Linked DNA regions of Larkinella insperata. The protein of the gene in region 2 binds, or shares a complex with, the protein of the main gene of each other region. Links are inferred from orthologs where the notes say so. Each region holds a gene or a part of one and is shown on either strand. Other genes may lie near its edges. The genes, in order: mfd and uvrA.

Region 1 (8,058 bases), 750 kb from region 2 along the record:
AGTTTATCACCAACCTCTGGAAAAAACCGTCCGATTTGCTGAGCCGCTTCTTCCTGACTGAGCGACTTACCCAAACCGTATAGGTGAATAAGTGGATTGATGACCCAGTAATACAAGGCGACCGCCATCACCGTCAGCGACCCGAAAAACAGAACTCCACGTACGGGCGAACTAAACCGGCCAAAAAACTCGGCCGTGTTCATGAGGAGGTAGATCGACAACGTGAACGCAATGAAAAAAATGGCGCCTTTAGCAATCTGATTGATGTAAAACTTTTTCCTGTATTCTTCAATACGCAGCAGCAGCGTTTGAATGGAATCTTGCATCTGCATGGGTGTGTTCTTATAGGGTTGGCACTGCTCTGATAATCACGAACCTAAATCTTACTTCAAGATAAGAATTTAGCCCCTAACTTCCTCTTGATAACGAAGAAGATCGTTACACAATTTTATCCGATGGGCCGGCTTCGCTTTTTTCAGAAGCATCGAGGTAGTCATTGAAATACCGGACAACGTGGGCTTTCAGAAAACTCTCCTGACTGAGCAAGTCAATGTGCGGAACCTTCTGCACTAAATGCCAATGAGGCCAGCCATCCTGATCGGTACCAACCAGTTCATAGTAGCCGGAATAACTCAGTACTTTACAAATGGCAATGTGCATCAGATCCTGTTTCTGTTCCTTGGTAAACGTTTGCGTGCCTCGTCCAAGCTCCTGCATACCGATTAGAAACAACACGCTGTTTAGGTCCGCCGGGCGTTTGCCAACCGCTTTTTCCAGGTAATCCAGCACCTGCTCCCACTCCTGTTCAATTTCCTGGGTAATCATATTTCTAGTAAGGTGTTATCAAGGTTTTGACTCATTTTTATGACTTTCTTCACTTACGTCCGTCACAACAAACGAAAGATGCAACGACTGCCAGTGTTGTTGCATTAAAACATTTTCTGCTAACTAAGTTCGTGAAAATGATCGGAAAACTTATTGTCAGCGGATTTCAGGATTTGCTGAATCTGTTCTATCCAAACCCGTGTTTGTTGTGTCAAGACAGCTTGCAACAAAGCGAGGAAATCATTTGCACGGCCTGTCGGCTTCAACTCCCGGAAACCGGCCAGCACCGCGGAGAAGCCCTCATTGATGGGCAAACCAAGTTCGCCGGAAAAGTGCCGGTTGAGTTTGTGTATGCTTACCTCTATTTTACGAAACGCGGGAAAACACAACGACTTATTCATGCGCTGAAATACCGTGGTAACAAAGAGGTCGGTAATTTGCTGGGACGCTGGTATGGTAATCAGCTAAAAACCGACATTCACCTAAATGACCACATCGACCTCATTGTCGGAGTGCCCCTCCACCCTGCCAAGCTCCGTCAGCGGGGCTACAACCAAAGTGACTGGATCGCTCAGGGGCTTTCCCAAGCACTGGACATTCCGTGGAGCGACCGGATTCTGACCCGAAACCGTAATACCATCAGCCAGACCGGTAAAGACCGCATGGGGCGCTGGGAGAACGTTAGTAATGTCTTCCAGATTAGCGACCCCGATTTAGTGACCAACAAGCGCATTTTACTGGTAGACGATGTTCTGACTACCGGAGCCACGTTAGAAGCCTGTACGGCCGCTTTATTGGCCTCAAACAGCCAGTCTGTTGGCATTATAACAGCAGCGGCCACCCGATAGTCGAGTGGCCGCCAAAATCCCGGTAAACGGGAGCTTATTTGTTCCGTCCTCCGGCAATCATCGCACAACGGAAACCAATTGTGGCCGTTGCTGAATCCTGCGCCATAAACCGGCGGGTACCGGGGGCTAACCAATAGGCTACATCAGCCCACGAACCCCCTTTGTAAACCCGTAGTTTATCGTTGATGATGGAGTTGCCGTTTTTCGTATCGTAGTTTTTCTCTTCATCCAGGTAACCATCCCGACGTAACGGGTTCAGGTCATTCATATCCTGGTACGACAGCGGACGGTATACATCATATACCCACTCGTTTACGTTTCCGGCCATGTTATACAGCCCGAAATCATTCGGGGGATACGTGTAAATTTCTGCGGTAATGATCGCGGCATCGTTCGATTTACCGGCGATACCGGCGTAGTCACCACGGCCCCGTTTGAAGTTGGCCAGCATCTGACCTTGTTTCCGGCCTTTTTTCGCATTCCGGATCGAAGAACCGTCCCACGGATAAATGCGTTGGTTTGACTGGTTTTCGTCGATGTACTGCGTACCAATCATGGCCTTCGCTGCGTATTCCCACTCGGCTTCAGATGGCAGACGGTAATTCGGCAGAATGTTGCCGCTTTCCATCGCGGGAGTAGTCTGCGAATTCTTGGCAACGGCGGGTTGCTCCGCTTCACCAGCCGGAGCAGTTTCCTCTTTCTTCTTCCGTTTTAGTGAAAAGCCTTTCTTCTTGGTTCCCGGAGAGCCGTTTTTCGCCATGTTTGCATTAACAGCATCCGTCCGCCAGGTCGAGTAGTCGACGGCTTGTTCCCACGATACACCCACTACTGGATAATACCGGAAGCCGGGGAAACGCAGGTATTGGGTTACGTAAGGGTCATTGTACGAAAGCGGGTTCTTCCAGACGTTGGTATCCGGCAGTGCCCGGGTGTAAACTTCTTCGGATGAATCGCGCTGAATCGCATCCAGGTACTCGAGGTAGTGAATGTTAGCAATTTCGGTTTCGTCCATGTAGAACGACTGGATACTGACGGTCCGTTCGCGGTTGTCGCGCGAGTTCATCACATCTTCTTCCAGCGCACCCATCGTGAAACGTCCTCCTTCGATGAACACCAGGTTCGGGCCCGCCGTCTGTCCTCTGTACTTCGCTACCTGAAATCCATTCTCTTTATTATAATCAATACCGGTGGCTGTACTTTGCTTACCCGGCTTCACGCTAGTCGGGTGCTTGGACTTACACGCACCTAATACCGCGGCAAAAGCCAGCAGGTAGATCATTGAACGTAACGGTTTTGTTCGATTCATTGCGATTTGGTAACTAATAAAAGTTCAAAATTACAGTATGTCAGGCAAACTTTCACGGTAACGCACAGCCAATGCATAATTTCCGGCGATCACTCCACCATCCGGCTCAGCACATCGTTCATCTGATCGACTGAACTTACGTCTCGTTGCGTGAAAATCAGCTTTCCTTTATAGTCTTTTAATGAGCAGGTTGTTGAATTGTTCTTGACATAATCAATTACTTTGCCAAACTGCCCGGAGTTGAAGAAATCGTCATTCCCAGAAGAAACGAAGGTACCCTTCATGATATTATTCTTAAGGGTTAATTTTTCGAACTGTAACCGTTCTGCTTTCCAGCGAACTGTGACCAGTTTGATAAGATTAACCACCTCTTCCGGCATCGGCCCGAACCGGTCAACCACCGAACGCTGGAAGCTTTCCAATTCCGCCTGATTCTGAATGTTATCCAACTGATTATATAACGACAAACGCTCGGAGATATTAGCGACGTACCTCTCCGGAATCAAAACCTGCAAATCCGTTTCGATCAGCGTGTCCGGTAGCAGTGTTTTCATGCTGTCCTCATTCGGCATGAAGAGGTTTTTAAACTCGGTTTCTTTCAATTCCTGAACGGCTTCATCCAGAATCTTGTGGTACATCTCAAAACCAAGATCGTTCACAAAACCGCTTTGCTCGGCGCCCAGCAGGTTCCCCGCTCCCCGGATGTCGAGGTCACGCATGGCAATTTTGAAGCCTTCGCCCAGCTCCGAGAAGTCCTCGAGGGTTTGTAGACGCTTGCGGGCGTCGGAGGTAATCACCGAAACCGGCGGAGTCATCAGGTAACAAAACGCTTTCTTGTTCGACCGCCCTACCCGACCGCGCATCTGGTGCAGGTCCGACAGACCAAACATATGGGCTTGATTAATGATGATCGTGTTGGCGTTCGGAATGTCCAGACCCGACTCAATAATGTTGGTAGAAACCAGCACGTCCGATTCTCCTTCGATGAATTTGGTCATGACCCGTTCCAGCCGTTCGCCTTCCATCTGACCGTGTGCGACCGACACCCGGGCGTCGGGAACCAGCCGCATGATCAAATTGGCAATTGACTCAATGTCACTGACGCGGTTGTGCACAAAAAACACCTGTCCGCCCCGCCGGACTTCGTAGCTAACAGCATCACGGACAACGGTTTCGCTGAACGTATGCACTTCCGTTGTAACGGGTTGTCGGTTCGGCGGGGGTGTTGCAATCACCGACAGATCACGGGCACCCATCAACGAGAAATGCAACGTTCGTGGAATAGGCGTGGCCGTAAGCGTCAGTACATCCACATCCACCCGCATTTCCTTAAGCCGATCCTTCGTCTTAACACCAAATTTTTGCTCTTCGTCAATGATAAGCAAGCCTAAGTCCTTGAACTTGATGTCTTTATTAACAATCCGGTGCGTACCGATCAGGATACCCGTCTCGCCCGAAGCCACCCGTTTCAGGGTTTCCTTAATCTGCGCCGTTGTCCGGAATCGGTTGATGTATTCTATTTTAACCGGAAAATCGGCCAGCCGCTCCCGGAACGTGTTGTAATGCTGCATGGCCAGAATGGTGGTTGGGACCAGAACCGCTACCTGCTTGTTGTCGGTAACGGCTTTGAAAGCCGCCCGAACGGCCACTTCCGTTTTTCCAAAACCAACGTCTCCGCAAACCAGCCGGTCCATCGGGTGCGACTGTTCCATGTCGGCTTTCACGTCGGCCGTTGCCTTGGCCTGATCGGGCGTATCCTCGTAGATAAACGAAGATTCGAGTTCGGCCTGCAGAAAGCTGTCCTGCGAAAACGCAAATCCCGGGGCTTGTCGGCGCTTGGCGTAGAGTGAAATCAACTCTTTGGCAATGTCCTTGACCTGCTTCTTGACCCTTGATTTTTTCAGGTCCCACTCCTGCGATCCGAGTTTGCTCATCACCGGCGGGGTGCCTTCTTTGCCGGTGTATTTGGCAATCTTGTGCAAGCTATGAATGCTGACCAGCAGAATATCGTTGTCGCGGTAGATCAACCGAATGGCCTCCTGTTCGCGGCCGCCCACGTCCACTTTTTCCAGCCCCGCAAACCGCCCGATTCCGTGATCAACGTGGGTCACAAAATCGCCGGGTTGCAGTGTTTTCAACTCGCGCAGCGTCAGGGCCTTCGATTTCGAAAACTTATCCCGCACACGGTATTTGTAGTAGCGGTCAAAAATCTGGTGATCGGTGTAACAGACCACTTTCGTCTGTTCGTCGATGAATCCTTCCTTCAGCGAAATATTCAGCGGCTGAAATTTGAGGAATGGATCCAGCTCATCGAAGATGGTTTTGAGCCGCTCCTGCTGTTTGTAGGATTCGGCCGCAATGATATTAGTATATCCTTTCGACTGATTCTCCGATAAGTTATCGACCAGGCGCTTGAAATCTTTGTTGAACGACGGTTGAACCTTCGAGGAATACGTAAGCCGGTTCTCGGATTTAAAGTAAAACCGTCGGCCAAACTCAACCGTCCGGAAGGTTTTAATCTGATTCAGCAGGCCCCGGCGGGTTTCAAACAGCACATTGGGGTCCGAGACGATCTGAATACCGCCTTTGCCGCCGACCAGGCTGGCCAGACTTTGTTCGGCTTTCTCAAAGTTCTTCTCGATGATTTCAAGCGTCAGCTCCACGTCTTTAAACCAAAGCGTTGCGGTATTTGAGAAAAACTCCAGAAACGGCTCCCGCGTCTCGTGAATGAGCTTATTTTCGATGTTCGGGATGATACTAATCTGATCAACCGGATCGGTGGAAAGCTGGCTTTCGGGATTGAACAACCGAATGCTCTCGATTTCGTCACCGAATAGCTCAATGCGATACGGAAACTCGCTGGCAAACGAAAAAACATCAATAATTCCCCCCCGAATTGAAAACTGCCCGGCTTCATACACGAAATCGGTCTTTTCAAAATCGTAGCTGTTGAGCAGTTCGTTGACGAAATTAGCGTCGATTTTATCGCCAACTTTGACGGACAGCGTATTGGCCCGCAACGACCGTTTATTGATTACTTTCTCCGATAACGCTTCCGGATACGTCACCACGATGACGTTGGGTTTGGCGTCGGAGTTTAACTTGTTCAGTACTTCCGCCCGCATTAGCACATTGGCATTTTCAACCTCCTCGTACTGATACGGCTTTTTATAAGACATGGGGAAAAACAGGACTTCTTCCCCCAATAAATTCTGTAAATCGTTGAAAAAATAAGAAGCTTCCTCCCGGTCGCTCAGAACAAACAAAAACGTGGAAGGATGCATGCGGTAAACAGACGCAGCCAGTACGGCATCCAGACTGCCAACAATGCCTTTCAGCTGAATGCGAGCGGGATCTGCGGTGTAGGGCTGGCGAAATTGTTCACCAATGATTTTGATGAAGCTATCTTCGGTATAAAGCGTAATTAAATCGGCTACCTTCATAAAAATAGTAAATACCAAAAGCCGCACGGAGCTAATTTCCATGCGGCAAAAAGCAACAGCTTAACCGTACGTTGACGGCTTTTGTTGCAAAAACTAAGCGACGTCGTCGTAAACAAATCCCTCTTTATTGAGAAGAGTTGTTAACGAGTTGCTGGGTTGAAATAAAATGACTAATTCCCGCGGTGCAATACCTTCTTCCTCATCCACCCATTTCCAGTCTTCGGCTGCAACGTCCAGAATATTCAGCAGTTCGCCTTTCCGGGCTTCGCTTTTTTCCTGGGATAAAAAGGCATCGGTGTGCATAATGTACAGTGCAATTTTATCGGCTGGAAGCCATTCCAGATCGTTTAAGGCTTCATCGAGTGACTCCAGATCGAACTCAAAGTAATCGGGAAACCGAAGTTCGCGGGAAATTTGATCGAAGAACTGCCGCAGCGTTTGCGCTTTTTGCCCATCGATCCGGGCCACTTTAAAATCAGCGTATTCTTTCAGTGCCGCGTCCGATTGAACGAATCTAAAATTTGCCATGATTAAGTGAAAAAATAACCGGGCAAAAGTAGTCAATTCAACGAAAACAGGGGCATTCTTAATGAAACGATATTATTGAACATCAGCTCCGTAATGGTTGGATCCATGAAATTGATGAGTGGAAATTCGGATACGATTTCCATCACCTCAAACTCAGTCTGCGCTTTCACCACACACCACAGTTTCTGGCGGTCGAGTGACAAGGCGTAGGTGATCAGTTTTCCGTTTTCCATCAACTCGTTCACCTTCAACCGCTGGAGTGGTATGCGTACTGTAAATTCCTCGGTTATTTCGGCCGGGAGATCGAATTCTACCATAAACTGGCTCATAGGCGTGGTAGCGTTAGGTGTACAACTCGCGAATGGGTGCACCCGAGCTGGGCGAGCCCCCAATCAACTGATTAACAATCTTTAGCTCATCTTCGTTGACCGAATGCGGAAAATTTGGATATAATTTCATTTTTACCTCCGCGCCCATTGCCCGGAATACGCCTTCCGATTCAATAACGCGTTCCTTCGGAATATGCGGGTCAATGTCGCTACAGCCCAGAAAGATCGGGGTTTCCTCCAGTTCGCCTTCGTAAAGCCGGGGTGTACCGGGCGGGCCGATCAAACCACCGCTCAAGCCAAAAACGCCCCCGTAAGTCATGGCGTTGCGGGCTACGTACTCCAGCGCCAGACAGGCACCCTGCGAAAAGCCGAGCCAGAAAATCTGCGGAGGTTTGAAATTGTAATCGGACTGAAGCCGGGCCCGAATGCTGGTGAGCACCTGCAAAGCCGAGGATAGGTGCGGTTCGTTTTGCTCGAGTGGACTCAGAAACGAATTCGGATACCACGAATTCTGGCTGGCCTGCGGGGCGACAAACGCAAACTCCTCATCATCGATGTAATCTGACAACGACAGGATGTCGCGTGCCGAGGCCCCCCGGCCGTGCACCATCACCATAACTTTTGCGGCAGCTTCCAGCGGTTTCCCGGCTGTAATAAAATTGTTCGGATCGTGTATCATGGCTGTCTGGGCTGCGGGCGGAGGGAAAAAGACCTTGGAAAACAACTCCATGCCTCCTTGCCCTCCGCCTTGTGCGATTTATTTCACTTCAATTTTTGGC
Region 2 (7,554 bases):
ATGGCCCACAGCGTAGAAATCTACCTCGAAAACAAGCTGGTCGGTGGCTTGTATGGGGTTGCACTGGGCGCCGTTTTTTTTGGTGAATCGATGTTTTACCGGGTTCCGAATGCGTCGAAAGTCGCGTTTCACCACTTGATCGAAATCTTGCGAAAACAATATTTTGAGCTTCTGGACACCCAGTTCATCAACGACAACGTCCGGCGGTTTGGCGCCATCGAGATCCCGCGCACGGAATACATGAAGCTGCTGAAGCAAGGCCTGCAAAAGAAAGCCCACTTTGCCGACGCCGTCCTGGAGCCTTCGTTTCGAAATCAACCGGATTTAGGCTAAATTCCTCTAAATCCGTAGTCTTTCGTATTTTCGCACCTCCTTTTACTTCATCGCGGACGGAATACATCGGTTCATGTTTTTTATTTCCATTCAAACGTGTCAGTCTTAGTCATTAAATTCGGTACGGCATCAATTACCATGCCGGACGGTTCGCTGAACGAAGCCGTAATTGCCGACATTGCCCGGCAGGTTGCCGAACTGCGTCACTCGTACCACATCTTGCTGGTATCGTCCGGAGCCGTGGGAGCCGGAAAGGGGTTGATCCAGGGATACCGGGGCGACATCGCTCAGCGAAAAGCCGCTGCGGCCGTGGGCAACCTGCTCCTGCTGAATGTGTACAACCGTTATTTTTCGCAATACGACATTCCGGTTGCCCAAACGCTCTGCGAACGCCATCACTTTGCCGATCGGCAGCAGTTTCTGCAACTGAAAGAAACCGTGCAGGAGCTTTGGAAAAACGGCATCATCCCCATCGCTAACGAAAACGACGTGGTCAGCGACCGCGAGCTGAAGTTTTCCGACAACGACGAACTAGCCACGCTCATGGCCGTTGGCTTCGGCGCATCGACGCTGATGCTCTGTACGTCGGTGGGCGGTTTGCTGGACGAAGAGGGGCACATCATCCCCACGGTCAACCAGGTGGACGAGGCTGTTTTTGGCATCGTCCGGGATGAGAAATCGGCCCTGGGGCTGGGCGGTATGGCTTCCAAACTGACCTTCGCCAAACTGGCCACCCGTATGGGCATCCGCGTTGCTATTTTTGGGCTTAAACAACCCGACGGTATTTTACGGGCGTTGCGGGGTGAAACCGGCACGGCCTTTGCGCCCCAGGTGGGCTCGCCCTCGGCGCGGCAACGCTGGCTCGGCAGCGGCAGCCTGACGGCGGGGATTCTGCGGATTGATGCCGGGGCCGTTCGGGCCCTGACCCGGCGGAACAGTTTGCTGGCCGTTGGCGTTCGGGCAGTAGAGGGCGATTTTGCTGCGGGTGAGGTGGTTGAGATTTGCGACGAAGCCGGTTCGGCGGTGGCCGTTGCCCGCGCCCGTTTGTCGTCGGCCCATTTAGTAACGCAACTGAACCAGCAGAATGTTGAGGTGGCAAATGCCAATGATATTGTACTTTTGTAAAAACACCGTATTGTCATGAATACAGTAACTCCTCTTCTTCAGGAAACGAAGTCGGCATCGGCTTCGGTCCGGCGCCTGTCGTCCGAGCAGAAAACCGCTTTGCTCGATCGATTGGCGGACGTGGTTTTGGAAAACACAACGGCTATTCTGGCGGAAAACCAGAAAGACCTGGATGCCATGCCGGATAACGATCCGAAAAAGGACCGGCTGTTGCTGAATGAAAAACGGATTGCTGATTTGGCCGAAAGCCTGCGTACGGTGGCCCAACTGCCCGATCCGAATGGCGAGGTGTTGCTGGAACGAACCATTGAACAGGGGCTTCAACTCCGGAAGCTGGCCGTTCCGCTGGGCGTCGTAGGCGTTATCTACGAATCGCGGCCCAATGTGACGCTTGATGTGGCTTCGCTCTGCCTGCGGTCGGGCAACGCCTGTGTGCTGAAAGGCGGCAAGGAAGCGCATCATTCCAACCTGGCGTTGGTGGGCTTAATTCATCGGGTGCTGGCCGAATTTGACCTGCCCGCAGCCACCGTTGCGCTGATGCCGCCCGACCGGGCTGTAGTCAACGAACTGCTGACGGCCACGCGGTACATCGACATCATTATTCCGCGCGGATCGGATTCCCTGATTCAGTACGTACGGCAAAACTCCCTGGTGCCGACCATTGAAACCGGCGCGGGCGTTTGCCATACCTACGTGGAGCAGACGGCCGATCTGGAAAAAGCCCGCGACATCGTAATTAACGCGAAGGTATCGCGCCCCTCGGTTTGCAATTCGCTGGACGGTATTCTGGTCGACCGGGCCGTTGCGGCCGAGTTTTTACCGATGCTGGTCGACGGGTTTACGAAATGGAACGTGGAGGTTTTTGCGGACGAAGAAGCGTTCGAGATTTTATCGGCCGTTGCGTATCCGGCGCTTCAGCGGGCGCAGTTGAGCGATTTTGGGCGGGAGTTTCTGGACTATAAGTGCGCCGTTAAAGTGGTTGGTGGTCTGGATGAAGCCCTGTCGCACATTCAGACGTATTCATCCCGCCACTCGGAATCCATTATTTCCCGGGATTCGGCGCTTGTCGACCGTTTTCTGGGGGAAGTGGACGCGGCTGCCGTGTACGCCAATGCTTCCACCCGTTTCACCGACGGCGGGGTGTTTGGTCTGGGGGCCGAAATCGGGATTTCAACCCAAAAACTGCACGCCCGTGGCCCGTTTGCGCTGGAAAAGCTGGTGACTGAAAAATGGGTTGTGGTTGGCGACGGACAGGTGCGCTGGTAATCAGCAGTTTGGTAGCGATCAAAAATCGATTCCGCAGAAGGTGAGTCAGACGGTTTCTCGCCAATTCGAAAGCTTCTCATCTGCCAATAAGAAAGGCTCCCGGCGGTTGGCGATTCAGCAAAATTTTATGCTGAATCGCCAACCGCCGGGAGCCAAACTGTTTTAACGGTTTCCGTCCGCGGCTAATTCCAGAGCCAGAAACTTGCCGGTGTAGCTTCCTTTGGCTTTCGCAACTTTCTCCGGCGTGCCTTCTGCAATGATCTGACCGCCTTTATTACCGCCTTCGGGTCCCAGGTCAATAACGTGGTCCGAAACCTTGATGACATCCAGGTTGTGTTCAATGATCAACACCGTGTTGCCTTTGTCGGCCAGTTTATTCAGAACATTCAGCAGGTACGAAATATCCTGAAAATGCAGTCCGGTGGTGGGCTCATCGAGGATGTAGAGGGTCTTGCCGGTATCTTTCTTCGAGAGTTCTTCCGCCAGCTTCACCCGCTGCGCTTCCCCGCCCGAGAGCGTCGTCGCGTGTTGACCGAGCGTAATGTAGCCCAGCCCCACGTCGTTCAGCGTCTGGACTTTACGGAGAATCTTCGGCTGGCTGGTGAAAAACTCGAGCGATTGTTCAACGGTCATGTCTAGCACGTCGGCGATGGATTTGCCTTTGAAACGAACCTCCAGCGTTTCGCGGTTGAAGCGTTTGCCCTTGCAGGTTTCGCACATGACGTGCACGTCCGGCAAAAACTCCATTTCAATTTTCTTCATCCCGGCTCCTTCGCATTCCTCGCAGCGGCCCCCTTTGACGTTGAACGAAAACCGCCCCGGTTTGTAGCCCCGAATTTTGGCTTCCGGGAGTTCCGCAAACAGGGTGCGAATCTCGGAGAACATGCCGGTATACGTTGCCGGGTTCGAACGGGGAGTGCGGCCAATCGGCGACTGGTCTACCTCAATCACTTTGTCCAGGTGCTCAAGCCCTTCCACCGCCTTGAACGCCAGTGCTTCGCGCTTCGACTTGTAAAAATGCTTGTTCAGGATGGGAAACAACGTCTCGTGAATCAGCGACGATTTGCCACTGCCCGACACGCCGGTAATGCAAATCATTTGCCCCAACGGTAACTTCAACGTTACATTCTTGAGGTTGTGGCCGGTTGCTCCTTTAATAATTAGCTGACCGCCGTTACCTTTCCGGCGTTCTTTCGGTACCTCGATGGCCCGGCGACCACTCAAGTAAGCCGCCGTGGTGCTGCCGTTTTGCAAAAACTGCTCCGGTGTTCCGGCGCCAACGACCTGCCCGCCGTGTCGACCGGCTCCCGGACCAATGTCCAGAATAAAGTCCGACTCCAGCATCATGTCTTTGTCGTGCTCAACCACCAGCACCGTATTGCCCAGGTCGCGCAGGTTTTTCAGCGAATCGATCAGCTTCACGTTATCGCGTTGGTGCAGTCCAATGCTGGGTTCGTCCATGATGTACAGAACGCCAACGAGTTGGGTGCCAATCTGCGTCGCCAGCCGGATCCGTTGTGCTTCCCCGCCGGAAAGCGTCCGCAGCGGGCGGTCGAGCATGAGGTAATCCAGGCCAATATCGAGCAGAAAGCCGATCCGTTTGCGGATTTCTTTCAGAATTTCCTTGGCAATCACGTTCTGGCGATCCGACAGGCGGCTTTCCAGATCCGTCATCCAGGCGGACAGTTCGGTAATGTCCATCCGGGCCAGCTCGGAGATGTTTTTGTTGTCGATCCGGAAGTACAGCGATTCCTTTTTCAACCGGGCGCCGTTGCACTCCGGGCAGGTTTTCACCACCGTAAAATCCTTCAGCCACTCCTGAATTTTGTCGGAGCGCCCGCCCGTATCCGCCGTTTCCTGCTGGCGTTTGAGGAAGGTAATGACGCCCTCGAATTTGAAATTATAATAGTCCTGCCCCGGAAACTTCTTCGACGGCATGGTGGATTCGTCCTCGGTTCCGTAGAGCAGCGCGTGCAGCAGATCGGGCGGGTATTTTTCAACCGGCGTCGTCAGGCTGAGCTTGTATTTTTTCAGGATAACCTCAATCTCCCGGAAAAACCAGAGTTCGCGGTATTCGCCCAGCGGAGCAATGGCCCCCCGGCTGATGCTCAACGATTTATCCGGAATGACCGATTCTTCCGTAATTTCTTCAATGACTCCCAGGCCGTTACAAACCGGGCAGGAACCGTAGGGCGAGTTAAACGAAAACGTGTTGGGTGACGGTTCGTCGTAGCTAATGCCGGATTCGGGGTCCATCAGGTTTTGGGAGAAATACGTCAGCTCGTTTTTCTCATCAAGAATCTGCATGGCGCCCTTCCCCTGCTTCAATGCCGTCTGCACGGATTGACTTAAACGATACCGGTCTTCCGGCTTGGGAACAATTCGGTCAATCACAATTTCAACATCGTGGACCTTATACCGGTCGAGCTGCATCTTCGGCGCAATATCCTGCACGACGCCGTCGACGCGCACTTTGGTATAACCCAGCTTGGCAATCTGCACGAACAACTCGCGGTAGTGACCTTTCCGGCCTTTCACGATCGGCGCCAGCAGCGTCAGTTTCTTGTTGGCGTAGTGGGTCAGAATCGTATCAATGATCTGATCCTGGGATTGACGCTCCATTTTTCGGCCCGTCACGTACGAGAACGCTTCTCCGGCGCGGGCGTACAACAGCCGCAGAAAGTCGTAAATCTCGGTGGTCGTGCCGACCGTCGAGCGGGGGTTCTTGGACGTAGTTTTCTGCTCAATGGAGATCACCGGACTCAGGCCGTTGATTTTATCCACATCGGGCCGTTCCATGTTGCCGATGAACGAGCGGGCGTAGGCCGAAAAGCTTTCCATGTACCGGCGCTGTCCTTCGGCATAAATCGTATCAAATGCCAGCGACGATTTGCCGCTGCCGCTAATTCCCGTCACCACCACCAGTTTATTGCGGGGAATGGTAACGTCAATATTTTTCAGGTTGTGTTCACGGGCGCCTAATACCTCAATCTGCTCGTAGCCCGTCAGTTCAATGTCGGTAAGCCCGGTGTTGCGGGCGGTGTTGTTTTCTGTCACGTTGTGAAAGCCTTATTCTAAATTCTAACAGAAAATAAAGTGATGAAGTTTCGGGGAGGCCAAACTAAAACAGACCCACGGTTTGGGCGGCAGCGAATGGGATGTCGGTTAGATATCCAGAATCAGTCCCTCCGAAGCCGGATACCCCGTACAGGTCAGTATCCAGCCATTTCGCAGGTCCCGCTCCGTCAGCACGTCGTTGATCGTCATGTGCACGTCGCCCGATCGTACGCGGCCTGCGCAACTCGAACACCGTCCACCTTTGCAGCTATACGGCAACGGAACGCCGTGGTCAAGAGCCGCCTGCAGAATGGATTTATAGGCCGGAACATCAATATCATATTCCGTCCCGCGAAACCGCAACAGGATGCGGTGGTCTCTGGCGAGTTCGGGCGGGGGCGTCCGGGTAACGGGTTCGATAACAAAGTTTTCTTTTTTGATCGCATCAAGCCGGATACCGGCGTATACGAGCGTCACCTGCACCATCCGCATGAAGGCAAACGGCCCGCACACGTACCATTGCGCCCTGGAACGCTCAAAGCGCAGCAGATCCGGGAGCATGTTTTCAAGCAGCCAGTTGTTTAGCCGCCCCCGCCGGATGTTGCCCGCCTTCTGCCAGTCGTCCGACGGCTGGCTAAGCAAGTGAATCAGTTGAAACCGTTCGGCGTGTTCGTTGTGCAGGGCTTCAAGCTGTCGGTAAAAAATGATATTCTGTTCATCGGTGTTGGCGTAGAGCAGCGTAATATGGCTTTGGGGCTCGTCGCGCAGGGCCTGTTTCAAAATGCCGTACAGCGGAACAATCCCGCTGCCGGCGCCGATCAGGACAATATCCCGTTGTTCGTCGGGAGCGGTATCCAGCGTAAACCGTCCGGCGGGCGGTAAACTGGTCAGGGTGTCGCCCACCGCCAGGTGATCGAGCAGGTAGCGGGAGATTTCGCCGTTTTCGACCCGTTTGATGGTCAGGCTGAGCGGTTCAGAAGCCACGCCCGGCGATGCGTCGCCCGGCGTTGAACTCAGGGAATAGGAACGGCGAACTTCGTGACCGAGGTGTTTAAACAATAACGTCAGAAACTGCCCCGCCCGGTACGGAACCACTCGGCCGTCGGTAGGATGCAGAATAAGCGTTTTCGTATCGCGTGTTTCCCGAATTATTTCGGACACCTGAAGCTGGATCAATTCCTCGTTCATGCGGGCTGATTAACTTTGTACTAGGTCTGCTAACTTTCCGTTATAGTTAACGATCTTTGTAGGTAAAAACTGGTCGTGCAAAGTTCGTCAACTCCAGTGGAAAGAGCATTACGTTTTGAAATTGAAACCCCGGTTGCATGAATAAGTTTACGGTATTGGGTGTCATTTTAGGGATTGTGGGCGTCATAAGCCTTGGAGGCCCGGGCGTTGGTCTGCGAACCGCGCGGTCCGGCTTCAGGCTGGATACGCTGATTGAAATCCGCAAAGATACCTTGATCGAAAAATACCTTAGAGATAGCGCCTACAAGGCCATGTTTCAGCGGGATACCACGTTTCGGGTGGATTCGGCGGCCCTGCGCGCCCAGGCTGACAGCCATAAAGTAGCGCTGCCGGAAGTGCTGACGGGCGATTTGAACGGGCTGGCGATTTGCGCCGGATCGCCCGTGTCGGTGCCCTACAGCTCGTCGGGAGGACGGTTTTCGCCGGATAACCAATTTGTCCTGCAACTGGTCGATGCGGCCGGGAAAGCCACCAATCTAAGCCAGCCTGCCAAAGCCGGACCGTTTGGAAACGGAACGCTCACGG

Evidence for each region.
Region 1: the proteins of uvrA (region 2) and mfd are in contact, whole or in part, in a crystal structure (PDB 4DFC), measured with the Escherichia coli proteins. The link is inferred for Larkinella insperata from one-to-one orthologs.

The regions. Positions count from the first base shown.
Region 1 is NZ_CP110973.1:2,026,138-2,034,195, reverse strand. The notes cover bases 2,869-6,861. They hold mfd (transcription-repair coupling factor), read right to left. Parts: upstream 6,465-6,861; coding sequence 3,069-6,464; downstream 2,869-3,068. Other genes in these bases: OQ371_RS08250 (barstar family protein), read right to left, coding at 6,516-6,861; OQ371_RS08260 (SUMF1/EgtB/PvdO family nonheme iron enzyme), read right to left, coding at 2,869-2,952. Outside these bases: OQ371_RS08275 (coiled-coil domain-containing protein), read right to left, coding at 1-332; OQ371_RS08270 (hypothetical protein), read right to left, coding at 439-825; OQ371_RS08265 (ComF family protein), read left to right, coding at 963-1,673; more of OQ371_RS08260, read right to left, coding at 1,708-2,868; more of OQ371_RS08250, read right to left, coding at 6,862-6,950; OQ371_RS08245 (muconolactone Delta-isomerase family protein), read right to left, coding at 6,983-7,279; OQ371_RS08240 (alpha/beta hydrolase), read right to left, coding at 7,293-7,958; OQ371_RS08235 (ring-cleaving dioxygenase), read right to left, coding at 8,037-8,058. UniProt on the Escherichia coli protein: Couples transcription and DNA repair by recognizing RNA polymerase (RNAP) stalled at DNA lesions. Mediates ATP-dependent release of RNAP and its truncated transcript from the DNA, and recruitment of nucleotide excision repair machinery to the damaged site.
Region 2 is NZ_CP110973.1:1,273,118-1,280,671, reverse strand. What follows is about bases 2,687-6,175. They hold uvrA (excinuclease ABC subunit UvrA), read right to left. Parts: upstream 5,782-6,175; coding sequence 2,887-5,781; downstream 2,687-2,886. Other genes in these bases: OQ371_RS05145 (ferredoxin--NADP reductase), read right to left, coding at 5,890-6,175; OQ371_RS05155 (glutamate-5-semialdehyde dehydrogenase), read left to right, coding at 2,687-2,724. Outside these bases: aat (leucyl/phenylalanyl-tRNA--protein transferase), read left to right, coding at 1-333; proB (glutamate 5-kinase), read left to right, coding at 430-1,458; more of OQ371_RS05155, read left to right, coding at 1,474-2,686; more of OQ371_RS05145, read right to left, coding at 6,176-6,969; OQ371_RS05140 (hypothetical protein), read left to right, coding at 7,107-7,554. UniProt on the Escherichia coli protein: The UvrABC repair system catalyzes the recognition and processing of DNA lesions. UvrA is an ATPase and a DNA-binding protein. A damage recognition complex composed of 2 UvrA and 2 UvrB subunits scans DNA for abnormalities.